One region of the Mycobacterium sp. pV006 genome, then DNA from elsewhere that is predicted to be linked to it. Evidence: riboswitches for the same ligand, from Rfam matches in the RefSeq annotation. Region 1 holds a riboswitch; the other holds the start of a gene.
What was found. Region 1 has a riboswitch for thiamine pyrophosphate ahead of thiC (phosphomethylpyrimidine synthase ThiC). Riboswitches for the same ligand answer to the same signal wherever they lie in the genome.

Region 1 (9,402 bases):
GGTGCAGACCAAGAACGACGGCGTCGTGGCCGTCGCCCCGGCCGACGTGGTGGCCGTGCGGGAGCTGCCGGAGATCCCCGTGCGTACCGGTGAGATCCGCAATCTCGAACACGCGGCCGCGCTGGGCTGGCCCGGCACCGAGCACCGGTGGCTCGACGGCTGGTTCGTGCGTCGCGGCGGCACCACCCGGCGGGCCAACTCCGCTGTGCCGCTGCGCTTCACCAGTCACCGGGAGATCGTCGACGTGGCCCGCTGGTACGCCGACCGCGGTGTCCCGGCGTTGATCTCCGCACCCGACCGGTTGTTCCGGGTGCCCGCCGGGGTGCCCACCGACGCCGAGAACCTGGTCATGGCAACGGATCTCGAACGCACCACCCACGACACCGAGCTCGAGGTGCTGCCCCGGCCCTCCGACCGGTGGTTGCACCTCTACCAGCGCGACGTCCCGGTCGACGTGCTGACCGCCGTCGTCGACGGCGAGGTCGGGTTCGGCTGTCTGTCCGGTGCCGCGGTGGGTCGCGTCGCGATCACCGAGGCGCCCGACGGCACCCGGTGGGCCGGTGTCTCGGCGGTACGGGTGGCCGAATCGGCTCGCCGCCGGGGTCTGGCGCGCCGTCTGTGCGCCGGTCTGCTGGACTGGGCCGCCCAGCGCGGGGCGACCCGGGGTTACGTGCAGGTGGTGGTCGAGAACACTGCGGCGCGCAGCCTGTACGAGTCCATGGGCTTCGTCGTGCACCATCGGTCCCGCTACGTCGCCGCCGACGCCCTACTGTGAGAGCCATGCGTCTGGCCACCTGGAACGTCAACTCGATCCGCGCCCGGGTGGACCGGGTCACCGACTGGCTGTCCCGCGCCGACGTCGACGTGCTGGCGATGCAGGAGACGAAGTGCTCCGACGACCAGTTCCCGACCATGCCGTTCGCCGCGCTCGGTTACGAGGTGGTGCACTGCGGGTTCAACCAGTGGAACGGCGTGGCCATCGCGTCGCGGGTCGGCATCGACGACGTCGAGGTCGGGTTCGCCGGCCAACCGACCTGGAGCGACAAACCCGAGATCGAGGGCGCCGCGGAGGCTCGCGCGCTGGGCGCCACGTGTGCCGGGGTGCGGGTGTGGAGCCTGTATGTGCCCAACGGCCGCACGGTGGACTCCCCGCACTACCGGTACAAATTGGAATGGCTTGCCGCACTACGGGACACGGCCGCCGGATGGTTGAAAGACGATCCGTCGTCGCCCATCGCCCTGGTGGGCGACTGGAACATCGCCCCCACCGACGAGGACGTGTGGAGTGTGGAGTTCTACCAGCACAGCACCCACGTCACCGAACCCGAACGCAGCGCATTCGAGGCGATCGTCGCGACCGGCTACACCGACGTCGTCCGCCCCTACACCCCCGGACCGGATGTCTTCACCTACTGGGACTACACGCAGCTGCGGTTCCCGAAGAACCGGGGCATGCGCATCGACTTCATCCTGGGCTCGCCCGCGCTGGCCGAACGCGTCGAGCACGCCGAGATCGTCCGCGACGAGCGCAAGACCGGCAAGAACCGGGTAGGCTCGCCGAGCGACCACGCCCCGGTCCTGGTGACGCTGCGGTAGCGACCGAAATCTCCGGTCCGCGAGCCGAATTCCGCGCTCGCCGAGCGTGCATCGTCGGCGGAAAATCGGCCCGAATCCCGCCCTGAGCGCACGTTCGGCGAAGACAACCGCCGCTTCCCCTTCCCCTCTCCCACTCCCCTGCGCTAGCGTGTCACCCGTCCACCACGCGGGAGCGCGTCGTAACGCGCTGAGAGGACGGGTAGACCCGTCGACCGTACGAACCTGACCGGGTAATGCCGGCGTAGGGAGAGGCCGAAATGTCTGGCGTCCACAGCACACCCACTGTCACCACCGGCCCGATCGCGGGCAGCAGCAAGATCTACCGCGGCGAGGCGCGGGTACCGTTCCGCCGCGTACACCTGAGCACCGGCGAACACCTCGATCTGTACGACACCTCCGGCCCGTACACCGACGACGACGCCGTCATCGACCTCGAGGCCGGTCTGCCGCGCCGGACCGTCGTCACCGACCGCGGCACCCAGCTGCAGCGCGCCCGCGCCGGCGAGATCACCGCGGAGATGGCGTTCATCGCCGAACGTGAAGGCGTGGCAGCCGAACTCGTGCGTGACGAGGTCGCCCGCGGGCGGGCGGTCATCCCCGCCAACCACCGCCACCCCGAGGCCGAACCGATGATCATCGGCAAGGCGTTCGCGGTGAAGATCAATGCCAACATCGGCAATTCGGCGGTGTCGTCGTCGATCGCCGAGGAGGTCGACAAGATGGTGTGGGCCACCCGCTGGGGCGCGGACACCATCATGGACCTGTCCACCGGCCGCGACATCCACACCACCCGCGAATGGATCCTGCGCAACTCCCCGGTACCGGTCGGCACCGTACCGATCTACCAGGCACTGGAGAAGTGCGACGGCGACCCGGTGGCGTTGACGTGGGAACTGTACCGCGACACCGTGATCGAGCAGTGCGAACAGGGCGTCGACTACATGACCGTGCACGCCGGGGTGCTGCTGCGCCACATCCCGCTGACCGTCGACCGGGTCACCGGGATCGTGTCGCGCGGCGGGTCCATCATGGCGGCCTGGTGTCTGGCACATCACCGGGAGTCGTTCCTCTACACCCACTTCGAGGAACTCTGCGAGATCCTCGCCCGCTACGACGTCACGTTCTCCCTCGGCGACGGACTGCGGCCGGGATCGATCGCCGACGCCAACGACGAGGCGCAGTTCGCCGAACTCCGCACCCTCGGCGAACTGACCAAGATCGCGAGATCCCATGGCGTGCAGGTGATGATCGAGGGTCCCGGCCACGTCCCGATGCACAAGATCGTCGAGAACGTCCGGCTCGAGGAGCAGTGGTGCGACGAGGCGCCGTTCTACACGCTGGGCCCGCTGGCCACCGACATCGCCCCGGCCTACGACCACATCACCTCGGCCATCGGTGCCGCGATGATCGCCCAGGCCGGCACCGCGATGCTGTGTTACGTCACACCGAAGGAACACCTGGGCCTGCCCAACCGCAAGGACGTCAAGGACGGTGTGATCGCATACAAGATCGCCGCCCACGCAGCCGATCTCGCGAAGGGGCACCCGCGGGCCCAGCAGCGCGACGACGCACTGTCGCGAGCCCGCTTCGAGTTCCGGTGGGAAGACCAGTTCCACCTGTCGCTGGACCCCGACACCGCCCGCGCTTACCACGACGAGACGCTGCCCGCGGCCCCGGCCAAGACCGCACACTTCTGCTCGATGTGCGGCCCGAAGTTCTGCTCGATGCGGATCAGCCACGAGGTGCGCGACACCTACCAGCAGCAGATCTACGAGCAGGGCATGGCCGACAAGGCGCGAGAGTTCGCCGAAGCCGGCAACCGGGTGTACCTGCCGGTGGTGACACCGTGAACCGCCTGCCGCTGACGCCACCGGGTCAGACCCCGCTGCGGGTGATGACCATCGCCGGATCGGACTCCGGCGGCGGCGCCGGCATCCAGGCCGATCTGCGGACCTTCGCGATGCTGGGGTTGCACGGGCTGGTCGCCGTGACCGCCGTGACGGTGCAGAACTCCTTGGGCGTCAGGGGTTTTCACGAGATTCCGCGCGATGTCATCGCGGGACAGATCGAGGCGGTGGCCTCCGACATCGGACTGCAGGCCGCCAAGACCGGCATGCTGGCCTCGGCCGAGATCATCGACACCGTCGCCGGGGCGTGGGAGCAGGCAGGCCTGGCAGATCACGTCCCGCTGGTGGTGGATCCGGTGTGCGCCTCGATGCACGGGGATCCGCTGCTGCATCCCAGCGCGCTGGACTCGTTGAAGTCGCGGTTGTTCCCGCTGGCCACCCTGGTGACGCCGAATCTCGACGAGGTGCGTCTGCTCACCGGGATCGAGGTGATCGACGCGGACACCCAGCGTGCGGCCGCCCGTGCGCTGCACGACATGGGTCCGCGGTGGGCGTTGGTGAAGGGCGGGCACCTGCGGTCGTCGGCGCACAGTCCGGATTTGTTGTTCGACGGCACCGATTTCCACGAGTTCGACGCGGTGCGCATCGACACGCCTCACGACCACGGCGCCGGGGACACGCTGGCGGCGGCCACCGCGGGCGCACTGGCGCACGGCTACCCGGTGCCCGAGGCAGTCGCCTTCGGAAAGCGGTGGGTCACCGAGTGCCTGAAGGCGGCCTACCCGTTGGGCCAGGGCCACGGCCCGGTGTCGGCGCTGTTCCGGCTCGGCGAATGACCAGCGACCTGGACACGATCGCCGGCGTCGCCCACGAACCGGCCGGCACCCCGACCGGTGTGGTCGCGCTGACCCACGGCGCCGGCGGCAGCCGAGAGTCGGCGATGTTGACCGCGCTGTGCGACGAGTGGGCGCGACGCGGGTGGCTCGCGGTGCGCTACAACCTGCCCTACCGGCGGCGCCGCCCGAAAGGACCACCGTCCGGGTCGGCGGCGGCCGATCAGGCCGGGATCGTCGAGGCGGTTGCGGTCGTGCGCGCGATGGCCGCCGGGCCGGTCGTCGCGGGCGGGCACTCCTACGGTGGGCGGCTGACGTCGATGGCGGTCGCCGACGGCCTCGACGTCGACGTGTTGACGCTGTTCTCCTATCCGCTGCACCCGCCGGGCAAGCCGGAACGCGCCCGCACCGAGCATCTGCCCCGGATCGGCGTGCCGACGGTGTTCACCCACGGCACCTCCGACCCGTTCGGCACGCTCGACGAACTGCGTCCGGCCGCCGGGCTGATCGCCGCGCCCACCCGGATCGTCGAGGTCACCGGCGCCCGACACGACCTCGCGTCGACGAAACTCGACGTACCGGCGCTGGCCGTCGAGGCCGCACTGGGCCTGCTGGACTGAGGTTCCCCGGACCTCGGGTACCGTTTCTCCATGCCTTCGGAGCATTTCGACGCGCTCATCGTGGGGGCGGGGTTCGCCGGTATCGGCGCCGCGATCCAGCTCAAACGCATGGGATACCAGAACTTCGTGATCCTCGACCGCGAGGACGACCTCGGCGGCACCTGGCACGTCAACCACTACCCCGGTCTGGCCGTCGACGTGCCGACCACCACGTACTCCTACTACTTCGAGCCCAACCCGAACTGGTCGCGGCTGTTCTCCACCGGCACGGAGATCAAGCAGTACGCCGACTCGGTGGCCGACAAGTACGACGTCCGTCGCCACATCCGGTTCAACACCACCGTCGACGGCGCCCGCTGGGACCCCGAGGCCGGGGTGTGGCGGGTCAACGTCTCCGACGGCCCGGAGCTGACCGCGCAGTTCCTGATCACCGCGACCGGGTTCCTGTCTCAACCCAAGCTGCCCGACATTCCCGGCATCGAGGACTTCGCGGGCAAGGTGGTGCACACCACCGAGTGGGACGACACCTATCGGCCGGACGGCGAACGCATCGCGGTGATCGGCACCGGCGCCACCGCCGTGCAGCTGATCCCCGAACTGGCCAAGACCGCCGCCGACCTGACGGTGTACCAGCGCACCCCCATCTGGGTGGCACCCAAGTTGGACTTCCGGATCTCGGATCGCACCAAGCGGCTGTTCGCGCGGCTGCCCTGGACGCAGCGCGTCCTGCGCGCGATCACCGACACCATCTACGAGGCGATGATCAATATCGGCGTCGTGCACTACAAGGTGCCGCTGTTTCGCCGGTTGAACATCTCGGCGATGGACCTGTGCAAGATCAACCAGTTCATCCAGGTCCGGGACAAGGACCTGCGGCGGCGTCTGACCCCCGACTACGACATCGGATGTAAACGACCGACGTTCTCCAACAGTTACTTCCGCACGTTCACCAAGCCGCACGTGCACCTGCAGAGCGACGGCATCGACCACATCACCGCCGACGGCATCGTCAATGCCGACGGCACCAAGACCGTGATCGACACCCTGGTGCTGGCCACCGGGTTCGACCTGTGGGAAGCCAACTTCCCGGCCATCGAGGTCATCGGCCGCGACGGCCGCAACCTCGGAAAGTGGTGGCGGGAGAACCGGTTCCAGGCCTATCAGGGCGTGTCGATGCCCTATTTCCCCAACTATCTGAGCCTGGCCAGCCCGTATGCGTTCCTGGGGTTGAACTTCTTCAACTCCATGGAGTACCAGATGCGTTTGATGGACCGGCTTTTCGGTGAGCTGCAGCGCCGCGGCGCCACCACGTTCGAGGTCACCGAGGAAGCCAACAGCGCCTACCTGGACCGGATGACCGAACTGCTCGGCGACTCGCTGTGGACGCTGGGCAACTGCGCGACGTCGCGGTCGTACTATTTCAATCCGCACGGCGAACCGAGCCTGCTGCGACCGATGTCGACGCAGGACGCGATCTCCGAAGCTTCGACGTTCCCGCTCAGCGATTACCACCTCACCTAGGAGAACTGTGCCACAACAGCATTCGCGCCCTGCCACCATCGCCGGTCTGGTACTGGCCGCCGCCGGGCTGTCGCACTTCATCGCCCCGCAGCTCTACCAGAAGCTGACCGAGCCGGCGTTCCCGACCGACACCCGCAAGCACATCTACATCGACGGCGCGATCGAGACCGCCGTCGGTCTGGGTATCGCTGCACCGCAGACCCGTAAGTTCGCGCTGGCCGGCCTGGTCGCCTACCTGCTGTATCTCGGCGCCAACGTGGCGCGCAACCGCTGAGCAGCGACCCGCAACCGGCGCTGCCGCGCCGGCTGGGCACCTTCGACGCCGCCACCTTCGGTGTCGGATCGATGGTCGGTGCCGGCATCTTCGTGGTGCTCGCACCCGCCGCGGCGGCGGCCGGGCCCGCGTTGCTGATCGCGCTGGCCTTAGCCGCATCGGTGGCGGTGTGCAACGGGCTGTCCTCGGCCCGGTTGGCGGTGCGCTATCCGCGCTCGGGTGGCACCTACGTCTACGGCACCGAACGACTCGGCCCGTTCTGGGGGCACACCGCGGGCTGGAGCTTCATCGTCGGCAAGACGGCGTCGTGCGCGGCGATGGCGTTGACCGTCGGGCACTACGTGTGGCCCGAGCAGGCCCGGGCGGTGGCGGTCGTGGCGGTGCTGGTGTTGACCGCGCTGGGCTGCGCCGGGGTGCATCGCTCAGCGGCCGTGACGCGGTGGATGGTGGCGTTCGTGCTGGCCGTGCTGGCGGGTGTGGTGATCACGGTCCTCGGCTTCGGCGACGCCGAGGTGTCGCACCTGGTGCCCCATGACGTCTCCACCTACGGGGTGCTGCAGGCCGCCGGGCTGATGTTCTTCGCGTTCGCCGGATACGCGCGCATCGCAACCCTCGGCGAGGAGGTGCGCGACCCGGCGCGGACCATCCCGTCGGCGGTGGTGTGGGCACTGGGGGTCGCGCTCGTCGTCTACGCGGTGGTCGCCGTGGCGGTACTCGCCGCGCTGGGCAGCCGGCGTCTGGCCGAGTCGGACGCGCCGTTGGTCGCGGCGGTGTCGGCCACCTCCGTGCCCGAGTTCGGCGTCGTGGTCACCCTCGGGGCGGCCGTCGGTGCGCTGGGGGCGCTGCTGGCGCTGCTGCTCGGGGTGTCCCGGACGACGTTGGCGATGGCCCGGGACCGCCATCTTCCGTCCGCGCTGGCCCAGGTCGACGCGCGGCACGGCAGCCCCCAGCGTGCACAGCTGGTCATCGGCGGCGTGGTCGCCGTGATCACCGCGCTCGCCGATGTGCGGGCGGTGATCGGGTTCTCCTCGTTCGGGGTGCTGTTGTACTACGCGGTCACCAACGCCTCGGCCTGGACGCTGGGAACCCGTCGTATCGTGCCGGCGATCGGGTTCGCAGGATGCGTGGTTCTCGCGTTCACGCTGCCGTGGTCGGCGGTGATCGCCGGAGTCGCGGTGGTGGCCGTGGGGATGATCGTCTACCTGAGTGGCGGCGCCCGCGCCGATGGTGTGTAGTCGCTTCGTGCTCACCTGGAAACCCGTCGAGTCCCGCACCGACACCGACTTCGTCGTCGCGCCCGACGAGCGGCTGAGCTGGCCGCGCACCATCGGTCTGGGCGCCCAGCACGTCGTCGCGATGTTCGGGGCCACCTTCCTGGTCCCGGTCCTGACCGGCTTCCCGCCCGCGACGACGCTGCTGTTCTCCGGGGTGGGAACCGTGCTGTTCCTGCTGATCACCGGCAACCGGCTGCCCAGCTATCTCGGGTCCAGCTTCTCGGTCATCGCGCCCGTGGTGGCGGCGGTGGCCTCCGACGGCACCGGCAGCGCGTTGGGCGGCATCGTCGCGGTCGGCCTGGTGCTGATCCTGATCGGCGCGATCGTGCACCTGGTGGGCACCCGTTGGCTGGACCTGGCGTTGCCGCCGGTGGTCACGGGCGCGGTCGTCGCGCTGATCGGCTTCAACCTCGCACCGGTGGCCAAGACCAACTTCGAGGAGGGGCCGCTGCTCGGGATGGTGACGCTGGTGCTGCTGGTCGGCGCGCTGGCGTTCTTCCGCGGGATGATCGGCCGGCTGGCCATCTTCGTGGCCGTCGCCGCCGCGTACCTGCTGGCGCTCGCGCTCGGCGAGGTCGACACCAGCGGGATCTCGGAGGCGGCGTGGTTCGGGTTGCCGGAGTTCCAGGCGCCGACGTTCACCCTCGGCGTGCTGCCCATGTTCCTGCCCGCGGTGATCGCGTTGATCGCGGAGAACATCGGCCACGTCAAATCGGTCGGGCAGATGACCCGCACCGACATGGATCCGTTGATGGGTCGCGCGCTGGCGGCCGACGGGGTGGCCACCACCTTGGCCGGTTTCGGCGGCGGTTCGGCGACCACCACCTACGCGGAGAACATCGGCGTGATGGCCGCGACCCGCGTCTACTCGACGGCCGCGTACTGGGTGGCGGCGGCCGTGGCCATCGCTTTGTCGTTGTGCCCCAAGGTGGGTGCGGTCATCGTCGCCATCCCGGCCGGGGTTCTCGGCGGCGCCACCGTCGTGCTCTACGGCCTGGTCGGGATCCTCGGGGTGCGTATCTGGCTGACCAACCGGATCGACTTCGGCAAGCCGATCAACCAGATGACCGCGGCCGTGCCGCTGATCATCGGGATCGCCGACTTCACGTGGCGGGCAGGCAGCCTCACGTTCACCGGGATCGCGTTGGGCTCCATCGCCGCGCTGGTGATCTACCACGGCATGCGGTTGCTCGGGTACCGCCCGTCGGACCGTCCCGCACGCCGCGCGGCGCAGACCGCCGAGAATCCCTGAGGTCGGTCAGGACTCGGTGAGTGTGTGGCGGGTGCGGTCGGCCCGGACCGGGATTCCGTTGCGTCCGCGCTGGTTCTTCGCATAGAGGCCGACGACGTAGCCGACGCCGCTGCCGTGGACCTCCATCGCGGTGCGGTTGACGGCGTCGGAGGTGTCGGTGTCCTTGTGGTAGTTCGGGTCGAACG
Region 2 (7,350 bases), on a different contig from region 1:
TTGCTCACCGGGGGAGGGCGTCACCTCGGAACGCGTGGCGCGGTCGAGGCCCATGGTCGCCGCCCGCATATCGGAGTGGCCGAGGAACGCCGCGACGTTGGGGCCCAGCGGCCGCGCCTCCAGCGAGTCGATGTAGTCCTCGGGTCCGGACCAGTTCTGGTGGCGCTGCACCGCGGAGATGACGTGGTCGCGGGGGATCGCCTCGACCCGGCCGAAGATGTCGCCTGCGGTGACGGGGTCGACGTGCACGGTGGACAGCGAGCAGGATCCCACCACCACGGTGGTGACGCCGTGGCGCAGCGATTCCGACAGCGCGGGGCCGTCGAGCACCTCCACGTCGTAGTGGGTGTGGATGTCGATCATGCCGGGCAGCACCCACTTGCCGCGCGCGTCGATCACCTGGCGGCAGCCGGTGGCGTCGAGGGCGTCGGCCCTGATCGCGACCACGTGGCCGTCGCGGATACCGAGGTTGCGCACGGCCGAAGGACCGCCGTTGCCGTCGAACCAGCGGGCTCCGCTGATGATCGTGTCGTAGGTCACAGCCTCATCGAACAGCGCATGCATACAGGTGTCAACAGATCGGGGGATTTGTCTACTCGCGCCTGGGGGCGCCGTCCCGCGCGGATAATCGGGGCGGTGACGCCGCTGCAGCGCTACATCGCCGAAGAGATCGCCACCGACCACGTCGACGGCCTGCTGTCGCGGCGAGAGGCTCTGCGCCGCCTGGCCCTGCTCGGTGTCGGCACGGCCGCGGCGACGGCGCTGATCGCCGCGTGCGGGCGCGGCGACGACCCCGCGGCCCCGACGCCGTCCGGAGGTCCCGACGGCGCACCGCCACCCGGCATGGACGCGGCCCGGCCGACCTCGCCGGTCCAGTGGGACGGACCCGACTCGACGCTGCAGGGTGCGTGGGCAGAGGCGCCCGATGCGCGCGGCGCCGTCCTGGTGATCCACGAGAACAAGGGACTCAACGATTGGACCCGCTCGGTGGCCGGGCGCCTGGCCGGTGCCGGATATTCGAGCCTGGCCATCGATCTGCTCTCCGCGCAGGGCGGTACCGCGACATTCGCCGATCCCGCGGAGGCCACCGCCGCGCTGGGCGGACGCGAGCCCGCGTCGATGCTCGCCGACATCCGCTCCGGGCTGGCCGAGGTGGCCCGCCGGACCCCCGATCGCCGGGTTGCCGTGATCGGGTTCTGCATGGGCGGCGGCCTGGTGTGGCGCCTGCTCGATGCCGGCGCCCCGGAAGTGGCGGCGGCGCTGCCGTTCTACGGACCCACCCCCGAGGATCCGGACTTCTCCCGTTCCCGCGATGTCGCGGTGCTGGCGTTCTACGGCGCGCTCGATCAACGGGTCAACGCCACCGAACCGGTCGCCCGCTCAGCCCTGCAGGACGCCGGCCTGGTGCACGAGATCGTGATCGAACCCGACGCCAACCACGCGTTCTTCAACGACACCGGCGACCGGTACGACCCGGCCGCCGCGCGCGACGCGTGGCGCCGGTCGCTTGACTGGTTGTCCACGCACGTCGGTTGATCCGCGACTACGATCAGCGCATGTTGCGGGGTCTGGGCCTACTGGCAGCCATCGCCCTGACCGGCGGTGTGGTTGCCGCGCCGGCCGTTGCGCAACCTGCGCCCGCCCCCTGCGCCTATGTCCTCAGCCCGCCTCGACTCGTCGACGTCGACGGCACCACCATGGTCACCGCCACAGTGGACACCGGAGCCTGCGACGGTGCCGTGACCTACCAGACGATGGTGTGCCTGCAGCCCACCGGCGGCACCGGCCCCGGCCAGTGCGCACAGGGTCGCGGCATCCTGCCGGCACAGGTCTTCGCTCCGCACCGGGCCGGTACCAGCTATACGGCCACCGGACGGGGCTGTGCGTTGCGGGGTAATCCGCCGCAGTCGTTCTGCGTGGAACCGCAGCCGTCGACCGTCACGCTGTGAGCGTTTAGTCCGTCGGCCGCGAGGGCACCCGCCGAATCAACGAGGTCGTCAACACGCGGCCCGGGATCGGAGGAGCCGAGATGGACAACACCGTCTGGATCATCGTCGCCGTCGTCGTCGCGCTCATCGTGCTGGGCGCGGTGGTCTTCCTCGCGGGTAAGGCCCGCCACCGTCGCCGCGCCGAGGAAGCCGACCGCATCCGGCAGGAGGTCGCCGAGGACAGCCGCCGCGTCGATCGGCAGGCGGCGCTGGCGCAGGAGGCCGAGGCCCGTGCCCGGGCAGCCCAGGCCGAGGCCGATGCGAAGGCCGCCGAGGCCGCCCGCCTGGCCGACACCGCGGCCAGCCGTCGCCAAACCCTCGACAGCGCAAAGGAACACATCAGCTCGCGCCTCAGCGAGGCCGACGAACTCGACCCGCGGGTGGGACGGGACAAGAACGACCCGAACGACACCCACGGTGCCACGGTCACCGATCAGCAGCGGGGCGCCGATCGGATGCGCCCCGACGTCACGCAGCGCTGATCAACTCCGCGGCGGGGTCCAGGCCACCGGCAACCGTTTGATCCCGTGGATGAAGGCCGAGTGCAGCCGGTCGGGTTCGGCCGTCGCGGTCAGGTCGGGGACCCGGCGGTGCAGTTCTTCGAACGCCACGGTGATCTCGCGACGGGCGAGGTTGGCGCCGAGGCAGAAGTGGGCACCACCGCCGCCGAACCCCAAGTGCGGGTTGGGGTTCCGTCGCACGTCGAACGTCCACGGATCGGCGAACTTGGCTTCGTCGCGGTTGGCTGACCCGTACCACAGTGTCACCTTGTCCCCGGCCGGGATGCGCACGCCGCCGAGTTCGACGTCGGCGGTGGCGGTGCGGCGCATGTAGGCCACCGGCGAGGCCCACCGCACGATCTCCTCGACCGCGGTCGGTGCGACCGCGGCGTAGTCGGACCACCAGGCCTCGCGCTGGTCGGGGTAGCGACTCAACGCCAGCACGCCGTGGCTGATGGCGTTGCGGGTGGTCTCGTTGCCGGCGACGACGAGCAGGATGAAGAACGACGCCACCTCCGCCGACGTGAGCCGCTCACCGTCGAGCTCGGCTTCCACCAGGGCGGTGGTCAGGTCGTCGGCGGGATGGCTGCGTCGGGTGTCGGCGAGTTCGGACGCGTAGGTCCCGATTGCGATGGCCACCGACATGAACTCGTCGAAGTCGGTCGCGATGTCGGGGTCACCGAAACCCAGGATCACGTTGGTCCAGTGGAAGATCCGTTGATGGTCGGCTTCGGGGATGCCCATCATGTCGCAGATGATCTGCAGCGGCAGCGGCCCCGCCAGCGCGGTGACGATGTCGGCCCGGCCGTCGGGATGGTCGGCGATCATCGCCTCGACGAGGCGGCCCGCACGGTCGCGCACCGAGTCCTCGATGACCGCCAGCACCCGCGGCGTGAACGCGCTGCGCACGATGTTGCGCAACCGGGAGTGCCGGGGATCGTCCATCGCGATCATCGACCCGAAGTACTCGGCCAGCTCGGGTGTCTGGTCCCCGATGGTGATACCCAGGGCCGAGCTGAACAGTTCGGGATGGCGGCTCGCGTAGTGGATGTCGTCGTATCGGGTCAGCACCCAGTGCCCGGCGACCTCGGCGTCCGGGTCACCGACGAACGCCTCATGGAACGAGATCGGGGCTTCGCGGCGCAGGGTGGCGAATGCGCCGTCACGCACGTCGTCGTCGAGTCCCCAGAAGTCCCACGAGCTCAGGTCCACGTCGCCTAGCGCGACCTCCGGCGGTGCGGCGCCGTTGGTCCGCGGGACGATTCCGGTGTCGGAGGTCATGCGGACCCAGCGTAGCTTCAGGGCCGGGACTCGTGCCCTTTTCTGCCCTCGGTGCGGCGGTCCTCTTTCATCCGCGACTCGTGCAGGTGCCGGGCGCCGCCGACCAGTTCTTCGCGCACCCGTCGTTCGTGGTCGCGGAACACCTCCCAGTAGGTGTCCTCGAACTCCTCGACGATCTGGAACGTCCAGCGCCCTTCGAGCACGTTGCGGCCGACGAGCTCGGATTCCAGTCGTTCGGCCACCGCCTCGTTGCCGGTGTCGCGCAGCATCTCGGCCGCCTCACCGGCCAGCAGGTCGGCCCGGCCCATCAATTGGTGGAAGGAGTACAGGTGTCCCCGCGCACGCTCGAGGTACTCGAGCCCCTCGGTCAGCTTGCCGACGGCATCGACGACGTCATCGCTTGGCTCAGTCACCGAGGTCAGATACCCGGCCACCACGGCGGGCAATCACGGGGTCATTTTTCGACGACGGCCTTGATGCGCTCGAGGGTCTTGCGCATGTCGCGCAGGTTGCGCCGACGGCGGAGCTGCCCGCCGAGCACGGCGTAGACCGACATCAACGGGCTGGGGTTGAGGTGGAAGGACTCCGTAACCTCGGTGTGGCCGAGGTCCTGCGCGGACGGGTCGAGCCGGTAGTGCCAGTTGTTGACCGCCCGGTCACCGACGAGCACCTCGAAACCGAACTCGCGGCCCGGTTCGCAGGCGGTCACCCGGCAGACGGCCCAGTACACGGGCCCGATCTCGTTGCGGCGGACGTGTCCGCGGAAACGGGCACCCAGCGCCGGCCCGGTGGCGCCGTCGAGCCACTCCGCCTCGAAGGTCTCCGGGGAGAACCGACCGATGTTCTCGACGTTGGCGATCAGGTCCCAGATGCGGTCGGCCGGGGCGGCCATCGTGACCGTCACCGAACCGCGCAGCGGACTGGTCAACGATCGAATTCCGAGTCGTCGTCGGTCGGGACGACGATCGACTGGTCGATCAGATCGGCTTCGCTGGCCTGCCAGTCGCGGCGACCGGCCACCCGCTGCGCCTCGGACCAGACCGTGGTGTCCTCGGTATCGTCGACCGGGAGATTCTGATCGACGACGTCGGCCTCCGGGGCGTCGTCGAACGAGCTGGGATCCGGAGTTGTCATCGTTCCCTCTCTTTCGCTGACGTGCGCGGACTCCGTCCACGATAGGCCTGCTCGACGGTACCCGCCCGATCCGGTCGCCTGCGATGGACGCCGTACCATCTCCGGTATTGTGCGTAACTGCGCAACGACAACACGGGTCCTCTAAACCGGCGGGGCCGCCAATCTTTAAGCATCTCGATTGGAAAGGCTTGCGACTTGCCAGAAGCCAAAGACGGGGCACGCGACCTGACCCCGCATTTCGAAGACGTCCAGTCGCACTACGACCTCTCCGACGAGTTCTACCGGCTGTTCCTCGATCGCACGCAGACCTACAGCTGCGCCTACTTCGAGCGCGACGACATGACCCTCGAAGAAGCCCAGATCGCGAAGATCGACCTGTCGCTGGGCAAACTCGGTCTGCAGCCGGGGATGACGTTGCTCGACGTGGGATGCGGCTGGGGCGGAACCCTGCTGCGCGCCATCGACGAGTACGACGTGAACGTGGTGGGGTTGACGCTGAGCCGCAACCAGCAGGCACACGTGCAGCGCCGCCTCGACGAGCACCCGAGCCAGCGCTCCAAGCGCGTCCTGCTGCAGGGCTGGGAACAGTTCCGCGAGCCCGTGGACCGCATCGTCTCGATCGGCGCGTTCGAGCACTTCGGCCGCGACCGCTACGACGACTTCTTCTCGATGGCCTACCAGGCGCTGCCCGATGACGGCGTGATGATGCTGCACACCATCGTCAAACCCGACGACGACGAGTTCAAGGCGCGCGACCTGCCGCTGACGATGACCAAGATCCGCTTCTTCAAATTCATCATGGACGAGATCTTCCCGGGCGGGGATCTGCCCCAGCCGAACACGGTGCGCAGCCACGCCACCAAGGCCGGCTTCACCGTCGCCCGGGTGCAGCCGCTGCGCCTGCACTACGCGCGCACCCTCGAACTGTGGTCGGCGGCGCTGGAGGCCAACAAGGACGAGGCCATCCGGGTGCAGTCGCAAGAGGTCTACGACCGCTACATGAAGTACCTGACCGGCTGCGCGGACCTCTTCCGCGAGGGCTACACCGACGTCTGCCAGTTCACGCTGACCAAGGCGTAGTCAGCGCCGCGGGCCCGGCGGTAGGACGGTACCGTTGGAGCCGACAACCCACACGGGAGCGCACACCCATGCGCTGAGAGGACGGCTCAGGGCCGTCGACCGTATGAACCTGACCGGGTAATGCCGGCGTAGGGAGTGAAGCGATGGCCGACGTCCGTTCCGAGAATCCGATGAGCAGGCCGTCGTACCGCTGGCGCGTGGTCGACATCGTGGTGGCCAGCGTCCTTGCCGTCGCGTCCGGTCTGGTGTTCGTGATGTGGAACGTCGCGTCGAACCCCATCGGCGCCCCGCTGGGCGCGCTGCTGCCCGGCCTGCAGGCGCTGTTGGGCGGCGGCTGGTTGTTCGCCGGGGTGCTGACCGCGCTGGTGATCCGCAAGCCCGGCGCGGCGCTGTACGGCGAGCTCGTCGCCGCGACGGTGTCCGCGCTGGTCGGCAACCAGTGGGGGGTGCTCACCCTGGAATCCGGTCTGGTGCAGGGGCTGGCCGCCGAGCTGGTGTTCGCGGCGTTCCTGTACCGCCGATGGACGCTGCCGGTCGCGGTCCTCGCCGGCGCGGTGGCCGGTCTGGCACTCGCGGTCAACGATCTCCTGCTGTGGTATCCCGGCGCGGCCGCGGCGTTCGCCACGATCTACACCGTGTCGGCGATCGTCTCCGGCGCCCTGCTGGCCGGCGCCCTGTCGTGGTACGTGGTGCGCGCGCTGGCCGAGACGGGCGCGCTGTCGCGCTTCGCCTCCGGGCGCACCGCAGCTCGCGGCGGCGCGGTGCGATGACCGGCGGGGTCGCCGTGCGCGCCCAGGGCTGGCACTGGCGGCACGCGGGTCGCTCCGCCGCGGCGATCCGGGGTCTGGATCTGGCGATCGAACCGGGGGAGCGGGTCCTACTGCTCGGCCCCTCGGGTTCGGGCAAATCGACTCTGCTGCAAGGACTTGCGGGGCTGCTCGGCGGCAGCGAGGACGGTGACGAGTCAGGGCGGTTGCTGGTCGACGGCGCGGCACCGCAGGACCGCCGGCACCGCATCGGCATGGTCCTGCAGAACCCGGATTCGCAGGTGATCCTGTCCCGGGTCGGCGACGACGTGGCGTTCGGGATGGAGAACTTCCGCACCGAACGCGACGCGATCTGGCCCCGCGTGCGCCGGGCGCTGGCGGCGGTCGGTCTCGACGTGCCGTTGCGCCGGGACACGTCCCGGCTCTCCGGCGGCCAGCAGCAGCGCCTCGCGCTGGCAGGGGTGCTGGCCATGGACCCCGGCCTGATCCTGCTCGACGAGCCGACGGCCAATCTCGATCCCGCCGGCGTGGTGGAGGTCCGCGACGCGGTGGCCGCGGCCGCCGCGCACACCGGGGCCACCCTCGTGGTCGTCGAACACC

Region 2: another riboswitch for thiamine pyrophosphate. It lies ahead of ACAG25_RS12920 (ECF transporter S component); the one in region 1 lies ahead of thiC (phosphomethylpyrimidine synthase ThiC).

What each region holds. Positions count from the first base shown of each region.
Region 1 is NZ_JBGGKT010000005.1:98,061-107,462, forward strand. It holds gene ACAG25_RS09950 (GNAT family N-acetyltransferase) at 1-775, shown strand, start outside; gene ACAG25_RS09955 (exodeoxyribonuclease III) at 781-1,596, shown strand; TPP riboswitch at 1,753-1,861, shown strand; gene thiC (phosphomethylpyrimidine synthase ThiC) at 1,854-3,446, shown strand; gene thiD (bifunctional hydroxymethylpyrimidine kinase/phosphomethylpyrimidine kinase) at 3,491-4,279, shown strand; gene ACAG25_RS09970 (alpha/beta family hydrolase) at 4,276-4,896, shown strand; gene ACAG25_RS09975 (flavin-containing monooxygenase) at 4,927-6,417, shown strand; gene ACAG25_RS09980 (hypothetical protein) at 6,425-6,691, shown strand; gene ACAG25_RS09985 (APC family permease) at 6,688-7,926, shown strand; gene ACAG25_RS09990 (uracil-xanthine permease family protein) at 7,916-9,217, shown strand; gene ACAG25_RS09995 (M20/M25/M40 family metallo-hydrolase) at 9,224-9,402, opposite strand, start outside.
Region 2 is NZ_JBGGKT010000007.1:77,286-84,635, reverse strand. It holds gene ACAG25_RS12965 (amidohydrolase family protein) at 1-564, opposite strand, end outside; gene ACAG25_RS12960 (dienelactone hydrolase family protein) at 637-1,536, shown strand; gene ACAG25_RS12955 (hypothetical protein) at 1,557-1,949, shown strand; gene ACAG25_RS12950 (hypothetical protein) at 2,030-2,470, shown strand; gene ACAG25_RS12945 (cytochrome P450) at 2,471-3,769, opposite strand; gene ACAG25_RS12940 (hypothetical protein) at 3,787-4,182, opposite strand; gene ACAG25_RS12935 (SRPBCC family protein) at 4,224-4,685, opposite strand; gene ACAG25_RS12930 (hypothetical protein) at 4,694-4,903, opposite strand; gene ACAG25_RS12925 (cyclopropane mycolic acid synthase family methyltransferase) at 5,099-5,983, shown strand; TPP riboswitch at 6,026-6,135, shown strand; gene ACAG25_RS12920 (ECF transporter S component) at 6,127-6,753, shown strand; gene ACAG25_RS12915 (ABC transporter ATP-binding protein) at 6,750-7,350, shown strand, end outside.